One region of the Streptomyces sp. NPDC045026 genome, then DNA from elsewhere that is predicted to be linked to it. Evidence: predicted binding sites of a transcription regulator. Region 1 holds the regulator's gene; the other holds the start of a gene.
What was found. The regulator HspR, encoded in region 1, represses chaperone genes until heat shock. The targets are predictions, from matches to a motif close to TTGAGNNNNNNNNNCTCAA.
Positions count from the first base shown of each region.

Region 2: the regulator HspR is predicted to act here: its motif matches at 2,605-2,623, upstream of lon (endopeptidase La).

Region 1 is NZ_JBWKIS010000011.1:281,500-288,214, forward strand. Features, by position in the region: gene AC07EJ_RS24620 (helix-turn-helix transcriptional regulator) at 1-866, shown strand, start outside; gene AC07EJ_RS24625 (helix-turn-helix transcriptional regulator) at 890-1,864, shown strand; gene AC07EJ_RS24630 (substrate-binding domain-containing protein) at 2,515-3,645, opposite strand; gene AC07EJ_RS24635 (heat shock protein transcriptional repressor HspR) at 4,012-4,476, opposite strand; gene dnaJ (molecular chaperone DnaJ) at 4,481-5,674, opposite strand; gene grpE (nucleotide exchange factor GrpE) at 5,702-6,406, opposite strand; partial or broken gene AC07EJ_RS24650 (Hsp70 family protein) at 6,403-6,715, opposite strand, start outside.
Region 2 is NZ_JBWKIS010000003.1:286,002-292,716, forward strand. Features, by position in the region: gene AC07EJ_RS08695 (response regulator transcription factor) at 1-641, opposite strand, end outside; gene AC07EJ_RS08700 (spermidine synthase family protein) at 735-1,436, opposite strand; gene AC07EJ_RS08705 (rhomboid-like protein) at 1,680-2,477, shown strand; gene lon (endopeptidase La) at 2,646-5,060, shown strand; gene AC07EJ_RS08715 (lysozyme) at 5,150-5,983, opposite strand; gene AC07EJ_RS08720 (MarR family winged helix-turn-helix transcriptional regulator) at 6,211-6,714, shown strand.

The sequences.
Region 1 (6,715 bases):
CAGCCGCTCCCTGCCTGATGGATTTCGCCCTTCTCCACCCAGACCCGGATGACGCCACCTGGCTCCGCCCGGTTCCTCCTGCCGCGGCCCTGGCGCAGCGCCTGCACCCCATCGAGCGCGAAATCCAGGAACGGAGAAGCCTGGCGGTCGAACTGACCGATTACTTCGAGCCATTCATGGCCATCAGTGCGCAGGACCTGCCCACCACGCACGCCGTCACCGTGCTCGAAGGAATCAAAAGGATCAATTCGGCGATCGAACTCGCCATCGCCGAGTGCCAGTCCGAGATACTCACGGTCCAGCCCGGCGGCGGCCGCAGCGAGCACTCCCTGACGGAGGCACTCGAGCGGGGCCAGGCGGTCATCGCGCGCGGCATCACCATGCGCACGCTCTACCAGCACACGGCCCGGCACAGTCAGGGAACGCTCGTGTACGCCGAGCACATGGCCAAGGGCAACGTGGAGATACGCACCCTCGAAGAACTCATAGAGCGGCTGATGATCTTCGACCGGACCGTCGCGTTCATACCGGTCCCGGGGGAGAACCCGGTCGCCCTGGAACTCCGGCATCCGGGCCTCGTCGAATACCTGGCCAAAGTCTTCGAGCAACTGTGGCGCCGCGCGGTCCCGCTCCTGGAGGAGACCCCCTACGCACCCCCGACCGACGGCATCACCGGAGTCCAGCGGTCGATCGCCAAACTGCTCATCGAAGGCCACGTGGACGAGGCGATCGCCCGGCGCCTGGGCATGAACGTGCGCACCTGCCGCGCGCACATCGCCAAGCTGGCCGCGGCTCTCGGCAGCGGCAGCCGAGCGCAACTCGGCTTCCTCATTGCCCAGTCAGGCATCCTCGACCAGGATCACTGAATGTCCAGCGAGGAGAGCCACACGTGACTGCCGACGCCCACACACACGGAGCCGAGGAGTTGTGTGCCGCCGGGACGGCGCTGTACTCGCAGGCGCTGCGCGAGGGCCGCGTCAAGGAGGAGGACGCCGCCTCCGTCCCGTGCCTCCTCGACTTCGGGCTCCTGCGCGCGGATCCGAAGGACTCGCAGTGGCTGTGTCCCGTCTCCCCTGCGGTTGCCCTGCCGGGCCTGCTGGGTGCCATCGAGGACGAGATCGCGGGCCAGCGCCGCCGCGAGTCGAAACTCGCCGACACGTTCGCCCCGCTCATGGAGCTCGACGCCCAGCGCGCGGCCGTACACGGCACCCCCGTGCTCTCGGTCCTCATGGGATTTCAGCGGATCAACAACGCCATCAGCGACGCCATGGCCGTCTCCTCGCGAGAACTGCTGACCATCCAGCCGGGCCAGCGCCCTCCCACACTGCTGGCCTCCGTCCTTCGCCAGGAACAGGAACTCGTCTCCCGCGGCTGCCGGATGCGCACCCTCTACCAGCACACCGCACGCCACTCCACAGCCGCGATCGCCCACTACGAGCAGCTGCGGGGTGACGTGGAGGTCCGCACCCTCGACGAGGTCACCGAGCGCCTCGTCCTGCTCGACCGGACCGTCGCGTTCATCCCGGCGAACACGGACCGCACCGTGGCCCTGGAGATACGCCACCCCGCCCTCATCTCCTACCTCGTGACGACCTTCGAACGTCTGTGGCGGCTGGCCACACCCATGTTCCCCGTAGCCGCCCAGCAGCCCCCGGCGAAGGACGGCATCTCCTCCCGCCAGCGCACCATCGCCGCACTCCTCATCGAGGGCCACACAGACGCCGTCATCGCGGAGCGCCTCGGCATGAACATCCGCACGGTCCGCGTCCACATCGCCAAACTCGCGGCGACGCTGGGCAGCGAAAGCCGCGCCCAACTCGGCTATCTCATAGGGCAGTCCGAAATCCTGAGTCAGGACCACTGACCACCAGCAGGGGGCGGCAAGGTGAAGGCGGCACACCGCGCACACGATCTACGGTGACAGGTATGAAGGCGACCGTGCTGTCGAACAGCAGCATCCGCTCAAGCACTTCATCGAGAGTGCGTACCTCCGCCGCGTCACCTACCTGATCGTTCGGACGTCCATGCTCTCGCGGTGCAATATCGCCCCCGAGATCAAGAAAGAATCAGCCTCGTCGCTGAGTGCACCGTCTGGCGACGGCTGGATGTGCCCTGCTCATCTTCCCCGGTGGAGCTGCGCACTGGGCACGCCGGTCTTGCTCGAGCCGTGGATCTGGAACGATCCGTCGCTTCGCACATCTTCGCTCGCGTCGGAAAGCCATAGAGCGTCATCAGGGGGATTGATTGAACGGCGAGCGATTCTGGTTGTGTCAGGGGACGGGCACCAACTGTCGGTAGAGCGGTTACTGACGCAGTCTCGATCCTGCGCACGCGGCACCTGGGATGACACCCAGAACACGTTCTGGCACAGCGCGAACAGACCGGAAGCCACGGAATCCCTACCTCGCTGCCTGCCGCTCAGCAGCGAGGTAGGGGCGTTCCAACACCCCGCCGAAGTTCACGCTCTCGCCCCGACGCCGCACACGACGGGGTGCCGGTCAGCCCGAAGTGCCCCTACTTCGTCAAGCCGGCCGCCGCACACGCGGCCGCGTACTTCGCCGTGCAGATGTCCCCGACCTTGTAGATCCCGTCCTTGACCACCGTCGACTTGATGCTGCTCCGCGTCAGCGGGACGACCTGGACGAGGAGCGAGGGGACATCCGGGGTGGTCGGGCTGTCGACGCGGTCCTTCGTGAGCGCGTTGAACTCGATGTCACGCTGCTGCGCGATGAGGACGGCCATCTGCGCGGCGGTGGACGCCTCCTCGGGGTACGGCTTGTAGACCGTCATGTACTGCTCGCCCGTCACGATGCGCTGCACGGCGGCGAGTTCGGCGTCCTGGCCGGTCACCGGCGGGAGGTCGGTGACGCCCGCGGCTTTGAGGGCGGCGATGACCCCGCCCGCCATGCCGTCGTTCGCGGAGTAGACACCGGCGATGTTCTGCGCGCCGACGGCCTGGATGGCGGCCGCCATGTTCGCCCGCGCGTTCTCCGGCTTCCAGTCGACCGTGTCGTACGACTTCGAGATCGTCACCTGGTCCTTGAGCTCGGCCAGGGCGCCGTCCTTGTAGAGCGCGGCGTTCGGGTCGGTGACCGAGCCGTTCATCATGACGATCCGGCTGTTCTTGGACGCCTTGGTACCGAGCGCCTTGAGGAGCGCCATGCCCTGCACATGGCCGACCTGGTCGCTGTCGAACGACACATAGCCGTCGACGGGGCCCTCGGCCAGGCGGTCGTAGGCGATGACGGGGATGCCCGCGTCCTTGGCCCTCTTGACCGATCCCGCGATGGACTTCGAGTTGACCGCGTCCAGGATCAGTACGTCGACCCGGTCGGCGATCATCTGGTCGACCTGTCTCTCCTGGCGTTTCGCGTTCTGTTCCGCGTTGGCGTACAGGACCCGGCCCTTGCCGCTGGTCAGGTCCTCGACTTCCTTCTTGATGTGCGGATAGTCGAACTTCTCGTATCTTGCGGTCTCCTTCTCCGGCATGAGGACGCCGATCTTCAGGTCCTGGTTCTGCCGGGCGGACGCCTTGCCCGCGGCGTCGTTGTCCGGCTCGATCCAGCTGCTCGAGCACCCGGTGAGGGCCACAGCCATGGCGGACGCCATGCCGACGAGGACGGCGCGCTTCGTACGCGGATTCACTTTCCCTACCTCCCTGAAGTGACCGCGTCGTTGCGGCCGAGGTGGCTGGAAGCCAACTCCGCCGGATACACAGCGTCAAGAGGTGAATCCGTAACGACTCGTGATCGGGTCCGTGTGTTCCGGAGATGAACCCGCGCGTACCTCGGGTAACCCCAGTAGCCGCATGAGGCTCGGCCTCCGCCTCACTCCCGCACCGGGCCGCCCGGTGAGCAAACTCACTGTTCGAACACATGACCTCCGCGCGGTCTTCACCAGCCACGACCCGGCCTGTGCGCGCACGTGAGGGCCCCTTGCGCACGCGAAAGGGGCCGGGAGGTTCTCGCCTCCCGGCCCCTTCCACACCAGCTTCACACCCGCTTGTCCGGGCTATTCGGACGACCGCTTGGGACGCCACACCACCAGCGCGCTCGCCTGCTGGACCTCCTGGTACGGGACCAGGTCCCGTCGGTACGAGGCATGGACGGCGGCCTCGCGCTGCTGCATCGCCGCTGCCGCGCCCTCCACCGCCGAGGACAGTTCCGCCACCCGGGCCTGAAGCGCCGCGACCTGGTTCTCCAGTTCGATGATGCGCTTGATGCCCGCGAGGTTGATGCCCTCGTCCTGCGACAACTGCTGCACCTGGCGGAGCAGTTCGATGTCGCGGGCCGAGTAGCGCCGGCCGCGGCCCGCCGTGCGGTCCGGGGAGACCAGGCCGAGACGGTCGTACTGGCGCAGGGTCTGCGGATGCAGCCCGCTGAGCTGGGCGGCCACCGAGATGACGTAGACCGGAGTCTCGTCGGTCAGCTCGTAGGCCCTGCCAACAAAGGAACTCTGTCGTCGACGGCCGTCCATATGCTCATGCTCCCTTCGCGGCCTGGAACAGTTCTGCCCGCGGATCGGTCTCCGCAGTCGCCTTCCGGTACGCCTCCAGGGCGTCCTTCGCGGCGTCGGTCAGATCCGTGGGGACCGAGACTTCCACCGTGACGAGCAGATCGCCACGGGTGCCGTCCTTGCGGACAGCGCCCTTGCCGCGGGCCCGCATCGTCCGCCCGTTCGGCGTGCCCGGGGGCAGCTTGAGCGTGACCGGAGGCCCGCCGAGCGTGGGGACCTTGACCTCGCCGCCGAGCGCGGCCTCCGGGTAACTGACCGGGACCGTGACCGTGAGGTTGTCGCCCTTGCGGCCGAAGACCGGATGGGAGTCCACGTGCACGACCACGTACAGGTCGCCCGCGGGGCCGCCCCGCTCGCCCGGTGCGCCCTTGCCGCGCAGCCGGATGCGCTGGTTGTCCGAGACGCCGGCCGGGATGCGGACCTGCATCGTCCGGGAGGACTTCGCACGGCCCGAGCCCTTGCAGACCTCGCAGGGCGTCTCCGCGATCAGGCCGCGGCCCTTGCAGTCCACGCACGGGTCGGTGAGCGAGAAGCCGCCACCGCCGCCGCGCGAGACCTGGCCCGTGCCGACACAGGTCGGGCACACGCGCGGAGTGCCGTTCTTGTCGCCGGTGCCGGAACAGGCCTTGCAGGGCGCCTGCGACGACATGCGCAGCGGCACCGTCGCCCCGTCGACCGCCTCGGTGAAGCTGAGGGTGACCTCGGACTCGATGTCCTGGCCGCGGCGCGGCTGCGTGCGCGTGCCGGTGCCCGCGCCGCCCCGGTTGAACAGGCCGCCGAAGACGTCCCCGAGTCCGCCGCCGAACCCGCCGGCTCCTCCCGCCGTACCACCGCCCTGGGCGCCGCCTCCGAAGAGGTCGCCCAGGTCGAAGTTGAAGTTGCCGCCGCCCGGCCCGCCCGGCCCCGGACGGAATCCGCCGTTGCCGAACAGGGCGCGCGCCTCGTCGTACTCCTTGCGCTTCTTGGGGTCACCGAGGACGTCGTTCGCCTCGGAGATCTCCTTGAAGCGCTCCTCCGCCTTGAGGTTGCCCTTGTTGGCGTCGGGGTGGTTCTCACGGGCGAGCTTGCGGTACGCCTTCTTGATCTCGGCGTCGGTGGCGTCCTTGGGGACGCCGAGGACCTTGTAGTAGTCCTTCTCGATGAAGTCCTTCGTGCTCATCCTCGACGTCCCTCCTCTCGACTGACGTCAGCCCTCGTCCGGGCCACCGCTCTCCTTGTCGTCGGCCGCAGCCGATTCCCCACCCTTGGCGGACTCGCCCTTGGCCGGCTGGGCCCCTGGCTGCGGCTCGGCCACGGCCACCCGCGCGGGGCGGATGGTGCGCTCGCCGATCCGGTAGCCCGGCTGCAGGATCGACACGCAGGTCGTCTCGGTGACGTCCGGCGCGTACGAGTGCATCAGGGCCTCGTGGATCGTCGGGTCGAAGGGCTCGCCCTCCTTGCCGAACTGCTGGAGCCCCATCTTGGCGGCGACCATCTCGAGCGACTCGGCGACCGACTTGAAGCCGCCGACCAGCTCACCGTGCTCACGGGCACGGCCGATGTCGTCGAGTACGGGGAGCATCTCGGTCAGGAGGCCCGCGACCGCGATCTCCTTGACCGTGACCCGGTCCCGCTCCACCCGGCGACGGTAGTTCTGGTACTCGGCCTGGAGCCGCTGGAGGTCCGCGGTGCGCTCGCCGAGCGCCATGCGTACCTGGTCCAGCTGGGCCGTCAGGCCTACGTTCTGAACCGTCGAAGCGGCTCCTGCTGCAGCTGCTGCGTCCCCGGCCGGGGCCGCCCCCTCGCCCTTGTCGGGCGAGGGAGCGGCCTTCGGCTCGGCGTCGTCGGGGGTGGCGCCGGAGGGGACGTCAGGCTTGTCGCTCTCGCTGAAGCCCGGGGTCTCCTCCGTCACGCGGCACCGTCCTTACGGTCCTCGTCGACGATCTCGGCGTCGACGACGTCATCGTCAGCGGCCTTGTGGTCGTCGCCCGGGGCGCCGGCCTCGGGACCGCCCGCGGCCTGCGCGCCCTGGGCGTCGGCGTACATGGCCTGGCCCAGCTTCTGCGAGACGGCGGCGACCTTCTCGGTGGCGGTGCGGATCTCGGCCGTGTCCTCGCCCTTGAGCTTCTCCTTCAGCTCGGCGATGGACTCCTCGACCTCGGTCTTGACCTCGCCGGGGACCTTGTCCTCGTTGTCCTTGAGGAACTTCTCCGTCTGGTAG
Region 2 (6,715 bases), on a different contig from region 1:
ACGGTCCGGGTGCCCGACGCGTCCGCCCAGTCCCACACCTCGGCGAGCAGCTGCTCGCGGGAGAGGACCGCGCGGGGCGTGTTGGCCAGGCAGACCAGGAGGTCGAACTCCGTGGGCGTCAGGTGGACGTCCTCGGAGCGCACCCGCACGCGGCGCTGTGCGTGGTCGATCTCCAGCTCGCCGAGGCGCAGGATGCCGCTCCTGGGCGTGGCCGCCGCGAGCGCCGCGCGCTCGACCCTGCGCAGCAGGACGTGCACGCGCGCCGCGAGCTCCCGCATCGAGAAGGGCTTCGTCATGTAGTCGTCGGCACCCACGCCGAGCCCGACGAGCATGTCCGTCTCGTCGTCGCGCGCCGTGAGCATCATCACCGGCACCGGCCGCTGCGCCTGCACACGGCGGCAGACCTCGAGCCCGTCGAAGCCGGGCAGCATGATGTCGAGGATCAGCAGGTCCGGCTGCCATGCCTCGGCCGTGTCGACCGCCGCCGGACCGTCCTGTGCCGTTTGCACGAGGAATCCCTCGGCACGCAGCCGTGCGGCGATGGCATCGACGATCGTGGGGTCGTCCTCGACCACCAGGACCCGTCGCTGGGCACCCGGCGTCGCCGTGCTGCCGTTGTGGGAGGTGTGTGTCTGCTCCATCGCCCCGCCCCTGAATGCGCACATCCGTGTGCGCTTGACGCTTGAATGATCTGGGTTTCGGCAGTCAGCGTACGGGGAGTTACCGCGAGTCGGCTACGCAGGCCTGACCCCGAGATGTACGACGTCCGGAACGCCCCGGACAACCGGGATCTCTTCGGTGCGGACCGACTGGAATCCGGCATTCCGCAAGGTTCCTTCAAAATTTGCGGAGGGCTGTGCGGACCACACGGCGAGCACGCCGCCCGGGGTGAGCCGGGCCCGGCAGGCCGCGAGACCTACCGGTGAGTAGAGGTTGTCGTTACCCTCCGTCACGGTCCAGTCGGGTCCGTTGTCGATATCGAGGCACAGCGCGTCGTACTTCTCGGTCGATTCCTGGACGTACGAGACAAGGTCCGCCTCCACAATCTCCGTGCGCGGATCGGCGAGAGCGGACCGTGACAGTTCGGACAGCGGGCCCTCGCGATGCCAGCCGACGATCGCGGGCTCGCGCTCCACGACGGCGATGCGGCCCCAGCGGGAATTCGCAGCCGCGTGCGTGAGGGAGAATCCCACGCCGAGTCCGCCGATGAGAATTCCTGGCGCCGGGCGGTCGTCGAGGGCGTCGAGCGCCGCGTCGACCAGGAGGCGCTCGGAGCGGCCGTCGGACGTGTCCATCAGGAAGCATCCGTTGGCGATGATCTGGAGCAGCGCGCCGTGGCGCCGCAGTACGACCTCTCCGAAGGGCCCTTCGCGCCGGTCGAGGACGACGGGGGCGGTGTGGTCGGTGTCGTACGGGATGGGGTACGAGGTGGACATGGCGTCCATCCTGCCGTAACCGGTGGGACGCCCTGCCGTCCCTGGAAACGGAGTTGGGGGCGCTCCTGTGCGGGTCCTGTGGATCGTGCCGCACGTGACGCCGGTCATGGACAGCGCGGGTGCGGGAGGCGAAAGGTGGGGCGGGCCGGAAGGGAAAGGGTGCCGCAGGTGGAGCGTGGCGTGACGGTCGAGGCCGACGGGGCGGGTGTTCCTTCGGGGACTCCGCCCGAAACTTCGCGACCCGTGCGGGAGTCCCACCGGCTCCGGCTGGATTCCCCGCCCGCGCTCCCCGGCCCTTCGCGGCAGTTGCTCGACGCGATCCCGGCTCAGGAGGCGGCCGGTGACGCGGCGCCCGCGGCGACCGACGAGCGCACTTCGCGCACTTCGCGCGAGCCCGTCGTTCCGCGTCGGCGGATGCGCCCCTGGCGGCTGTTGCCCACGCCCACGGGGACGCCGTTCACCTTCGCCTACGCCGCCGTGCTCATGGGTACGTCCCTCTTCGCGCTGTTCGCCGACCCCGGTGTCGTCGCGTCCGCGCTGCAGGGCTCCAGTACCGACGTGGCGCACCTCGCGCACACGCCCGTGTTCGTGCTGGTCGCCAGTGCGCTGTGGATCGCCGGCGGGATCACGTCCCCGTTCGCGATCTGCTTCCTCGTCGTCCTCACGGCGCTGGAGCGCCGGATCGGCGGCCGGCGGACCGCCGGTGTCTTCGTCCTCGGCCACATCGTGGCGACACTCGCCACCGAGGTGCCCGTCGGGCTGTCCGTGATGGCCGGGCACCTGCCCGAGAGCTCGCTGCACCGCCTCGACTACGGCATCAGCTTCGGCGTGGCCGCGAGCATCGGCGCGCTCGCCGGTCTCCTCACGCCCTGGCTGCGCTGGAGCGTGCTCGCCGTCTTCGGCGGAATGCTGGTGGAGGACCTCATCGCGTTCACCGACCCGATGACGAGCTGGGGCCACCTCATGGCGCTGGCCATCGGCATCGGGACCTGGCCGCTGGTGCGCCGGTGGCGTCGCGCGCCGGGATCCTCCGCGGCCTGACGCAGTCCCTCGGCCGGCCCATGGTCGCACACGTCACACACCCCATCTGAGCTGCGGCTTTCCCCTGTCCCTCCGTTGATCGCCGAGAGCGAACAGCGCCGGGGGAACATTCGGAGACTCACGTGCATTGAGTCTGCATAGCTCAACTTGACTGCTTAAGGGGAGATCATGGCATCGACGTCCACACCGCTCACCCTGCCCGTGCTGCCGCTCGACGACGAGGTCGTGCTGCCCGGAATGGTGGTGCCCCTCGACCTCAACGACAACGACGTACGTGCCGCGGTGGAGGCCGCCCAGGCGGCGGCCCGTTCCAGTGGTTCCGTGGGCGGCAGCAAGCCGAAGGTGCTTCTTGTTCCCCGGATCGACGGCACGTACGCGAACACCGGCGTGCTCGGCACGGTCGAGCAGGTCGGCCGGCTCGCCGACGGTGACCCCGGCGCCCTCATCCGTGGCCGCAGCCGCGTGCGGATCGGCGCGGGCACGACCGGCCCCGGCGCCGCCCTGTGGGTGGAGGGCCTCGCGGTCGAGGAGACCGTGCCGGAGCCCCTGCCCGGCTCCGTGACCGAGCTGGTCACCGAATACAAGGCACTCGCCACGAACTGGCTGAAGAAGCGCGGCGCCTGGCAGGTCGTGGACCGCGTCCAGCAGATCGACGACGTCTCCGCGCTCGCCGACAACTCCGGTTACTCGCCGTTCCTGAGCACCCCGCAGAAGGTGGAGCTCCTGGAGACGGCCGACCCGGTCGCCCGGCTCAAGCTGGCCACCGAGCAGCTGCGCGAGCACCTCGCCGAGCAGGACGTGGCCGAGTCCATCGCCAAGGACGTGCAGGAAGGCGTCGACAAGCAGCAGCGCGAGTTCCTGCTGCGGCGCCAGCTGGACGCCGTACGCAAGGAGCTGCGCGAGCTGAACGGGGAGTCGGAGGGTGAGGAGTCCGACGACTACCGCACGCGGGTCGAGGCCGCCGACCTTCCGGAGAAGGTCCGTGAGGCCGCGCTCAAGGAGGTCGAGAAGCTGGAGCGCTCCAGCGACCAGTCCCCCGAGGGCTCATGGATCCGCACCTGGCTCGACACCGTCCTCGAACTGCCGTGGAACGAGCGCACCGAGGACGAGTACGACATCCAGGGTGCCCAGCGCGTCCTGGACGCCGAGCACTCCGGCCTGGAGGACGTGAAGGAGCGCATCACCGAGTACCTCGCCGTGCGCAAGCGGCGTTCCGAGCGCGGGCTCGGCGTCGTCGGCGGGCGCAGGGGCGGCGCGGTGCTCGCGCTCGTCGGCCCGCCCGGCGTCGGCAAGACCTCGCTCGGCGAGTCCGTGGCGCACGCCATGGGCCGCAAGTTCGTCCGCGTCGCCCTCGGCGGCGTGCGGGACGAGGCGGAGATCCGCGGACACCGGCGTACGTACGTGGGTGCCCTGCCCGGCCGCATCGTGCGGGCGATCAAGGAGGCCGGGTCGATGAACCCGGTCGTGCTGCTGGACGAGATCGACAAGGTGGGGTCCGACTTCCGGGGCGACCCGGCGGCCGCCCTGCTCGAAGTCCTCGACCCGGCGCAGAACCACACGTTCCGCGACCACTACCTGGAGGTCGAACTCGACCTCAGCGACGTCGTGTTCCTGGCGACGGCGAACGTCCTGGAAGCCATCCCGGAGGCCCTGCTCGACCGTATGGAGCTGGTCCGCCTCGACGGCTACACCGAGGACGAGAAGGTCGTCATCGCCCGCGACCACCTGCTCCCGCGCCAGCTGGAGCGGGCCGGTCTGGAGAAGGACGAGGTCACCTTCGACGAGAGCGCGCTGCGCAAGCTCGCCGGGGAGTACACGCGGGAAGCCGGCGTACGCAACCTGGAGCGGTCCGTCGCCCGCCTGCTGCGGAAGGTCGCGGCCCAGCACGAACTGGGCCAGCGCGAGCTGCCGTTCACCGTCGAGGACACCGACCTGCGGAGCCTCATCGGGCGTCCGCACCACGTGCCCGAGGCGGCGCAGGACCCGGCCGAGCGCCGTACGGCGGTGCCGGGTGTGGCCACCGGACTCGCGGTCACCGGAGCGGGCGGCGACGTCCTCTACGTCGAGGCGTCCCTCGCCGACCCGGAGACGGGCGCGGCCGGCCTCACCCTGACCGGTCAGCTCGGTGACGTGATGAAGGAGTCCGCGCAGATCGCGCTCTCCTTCCTGCGCTCGCACGGCGCCGAACTGGAACTGCCCGTCGCCGACCTGAAGGACCGGGGCGTGCACATCCACTTCCCGGCGGGCGCGGTGCCGAAGGACGGTCCGAGCGCGGGTGTCACCATGACGACCGCTCTCGCGTCGCTGCTGAGCGGGCGCCAGGTCCGTACGGACGTGGCGATGACCGGTGAGGTGTCGCTGACCGGCCGGGTGCTGCCGATCGGTGGCGTCAAGCAGAAGCTGCTCGCCGCACACCGGGCCGGCCTCACGACGGTCGTCATCCCGAAGCGGAACGAGGCGGACCTGGACGACGTCCCCGCCGAGGTCCTGGAGAAGCTGGACGTGCACCCGGTGACGGACGTGCGCCAGGTGCTCGAACTGGCGCTGGCCCCGGCCGCGGTGGAGGTTCCGGTCGCGGCGTGACGGACGCTGCCGGATGACGAAGGCCCGGACCCCTCGCGGGGTTCGGGCCTTCCATCTGCTGTCGGGCGTCAGGCGTCAGGCGTCAGCTGTCAGCCGTTGGCCAGCGCCTGCAGCCGGTCGTAGGCCCCGTTGAACTTGCTGTGGTCGCCGACCGTCGGTCCTGAAGACGTGTACTGCCACATCGTGTAGAAGCCCCAGCCGGCCGGGAGCGCGCCCGGGTCGGTGTTGTAGCGGGCGATCCAGAGCGGGTTGGTCGCCCCGAAGGCGCTGGAGTTGCCGGTGCACTCGGTCCACCAGCTCGTCGCCGTGTAGATCACGGCGTCGCGGCCGGTGCGGGCCTTGTACTGGTTCACGAAGTCACGGATCCAGCTGACCATCCCGGCCGCGGTCTTGCCGTAACAGGCCGCACCGTACGGGTTCCACTCGATGTCGAGCGCGCCCGGCAGGGTCCTGCCGTCCCGGGACCAGCCGCCCCCGTGGTCCACGAAGTAGTTGGCCTGGGCGGCGCCGGTCGTCGTGTCCGGGGTCGCGAAGTGGTACGCGCCGCGGATCATGCCGACGTCGTAGGAGCCGTTGTACTGCTGGGCGAAGTACGGGTTCGTGTAGTAGGTGCCCTCCGTGGCCTTGACGTAGGCCCATTTCACGCCGCTGTTCCAGAGGGTCGCCCAGGCCACGTTGCCGTTGTGGCTGCTGGTGTCCACGCCCTCGGTCTGGACCGCCTTGTTGTCGGTGGGCAGACCGCCCTGACCGTCGTGCTCGGCGACGCCCATGCCCATCGTGGCGGAGCCACGGGCGGGGACGTCTGCAGCCTGGGCCGCGGTGGGGAGAGTGAACAGCAGCGAGAGCGCTGCGAGGATGACTCCGGCCGCCGGGATGCGCCTCAGGCGCGGGCGGCGGACGGTTCCGGATCTGTGCACGGGCATTGCGTGCCTCCGAAGGCCTCGTTGAGCTTCTGTGAGCTCGGTGGGGGGATCTGTCGGATCTGCGGCCATGTCACTGGTGTGGACATGTCACCAAAGAAGCTACGCACGTAGACCGCGGAGAGGGAAGGGGGCCTGGATGCTGCCGTTGGTCTACTCCTACGAAATACTGACGGAGCTGCGGCAATAGCCGTGAATGGCGGAAACTTTCAGGAACGGGAAACCCTGGCATGGGTGCTGACGTGCACGAGGACGGGAACGGCGGGCGGCCAGGCGCCGAATTCGACGCGACGGAGAGTGGTGTGGACCACGAATTCTTGTCCCTGGAAAGGGAGTTGACGGTCTTCCTCCGGCGAGCCCGCGCGTCCTCCGGCGAGATGGCGCGCGCCGTCCACCCGGACCTGGAGCCCGCCGCCTACGGACTTCTCGCGCGCCTGGAGGAGTGCGGCCGGCAGCGGGCGACCGAACTCGCCGCGTACGTCGGCGTCGGCAAGGCCACCATGAGCCGGCAGCTGCGCGCCCTGGAGGACCTCGGCCTCGTCGCGCGCGAGCCCGACCCCGCCGACGGCCGCGCCTGGCTCGTCCACCTCACCGACGAGGGCCGCGCCAACTTCCGGCAGGTCCGCGACGCCCGCCGGGCCACCTACGTACGCCAGCTCGCCGGCTGGGACCGCAGCGAGGTGGCGGAACTGGCACGACTGCTGCACCAGTTGAACGCCGGGGCCGAAGGCTAGG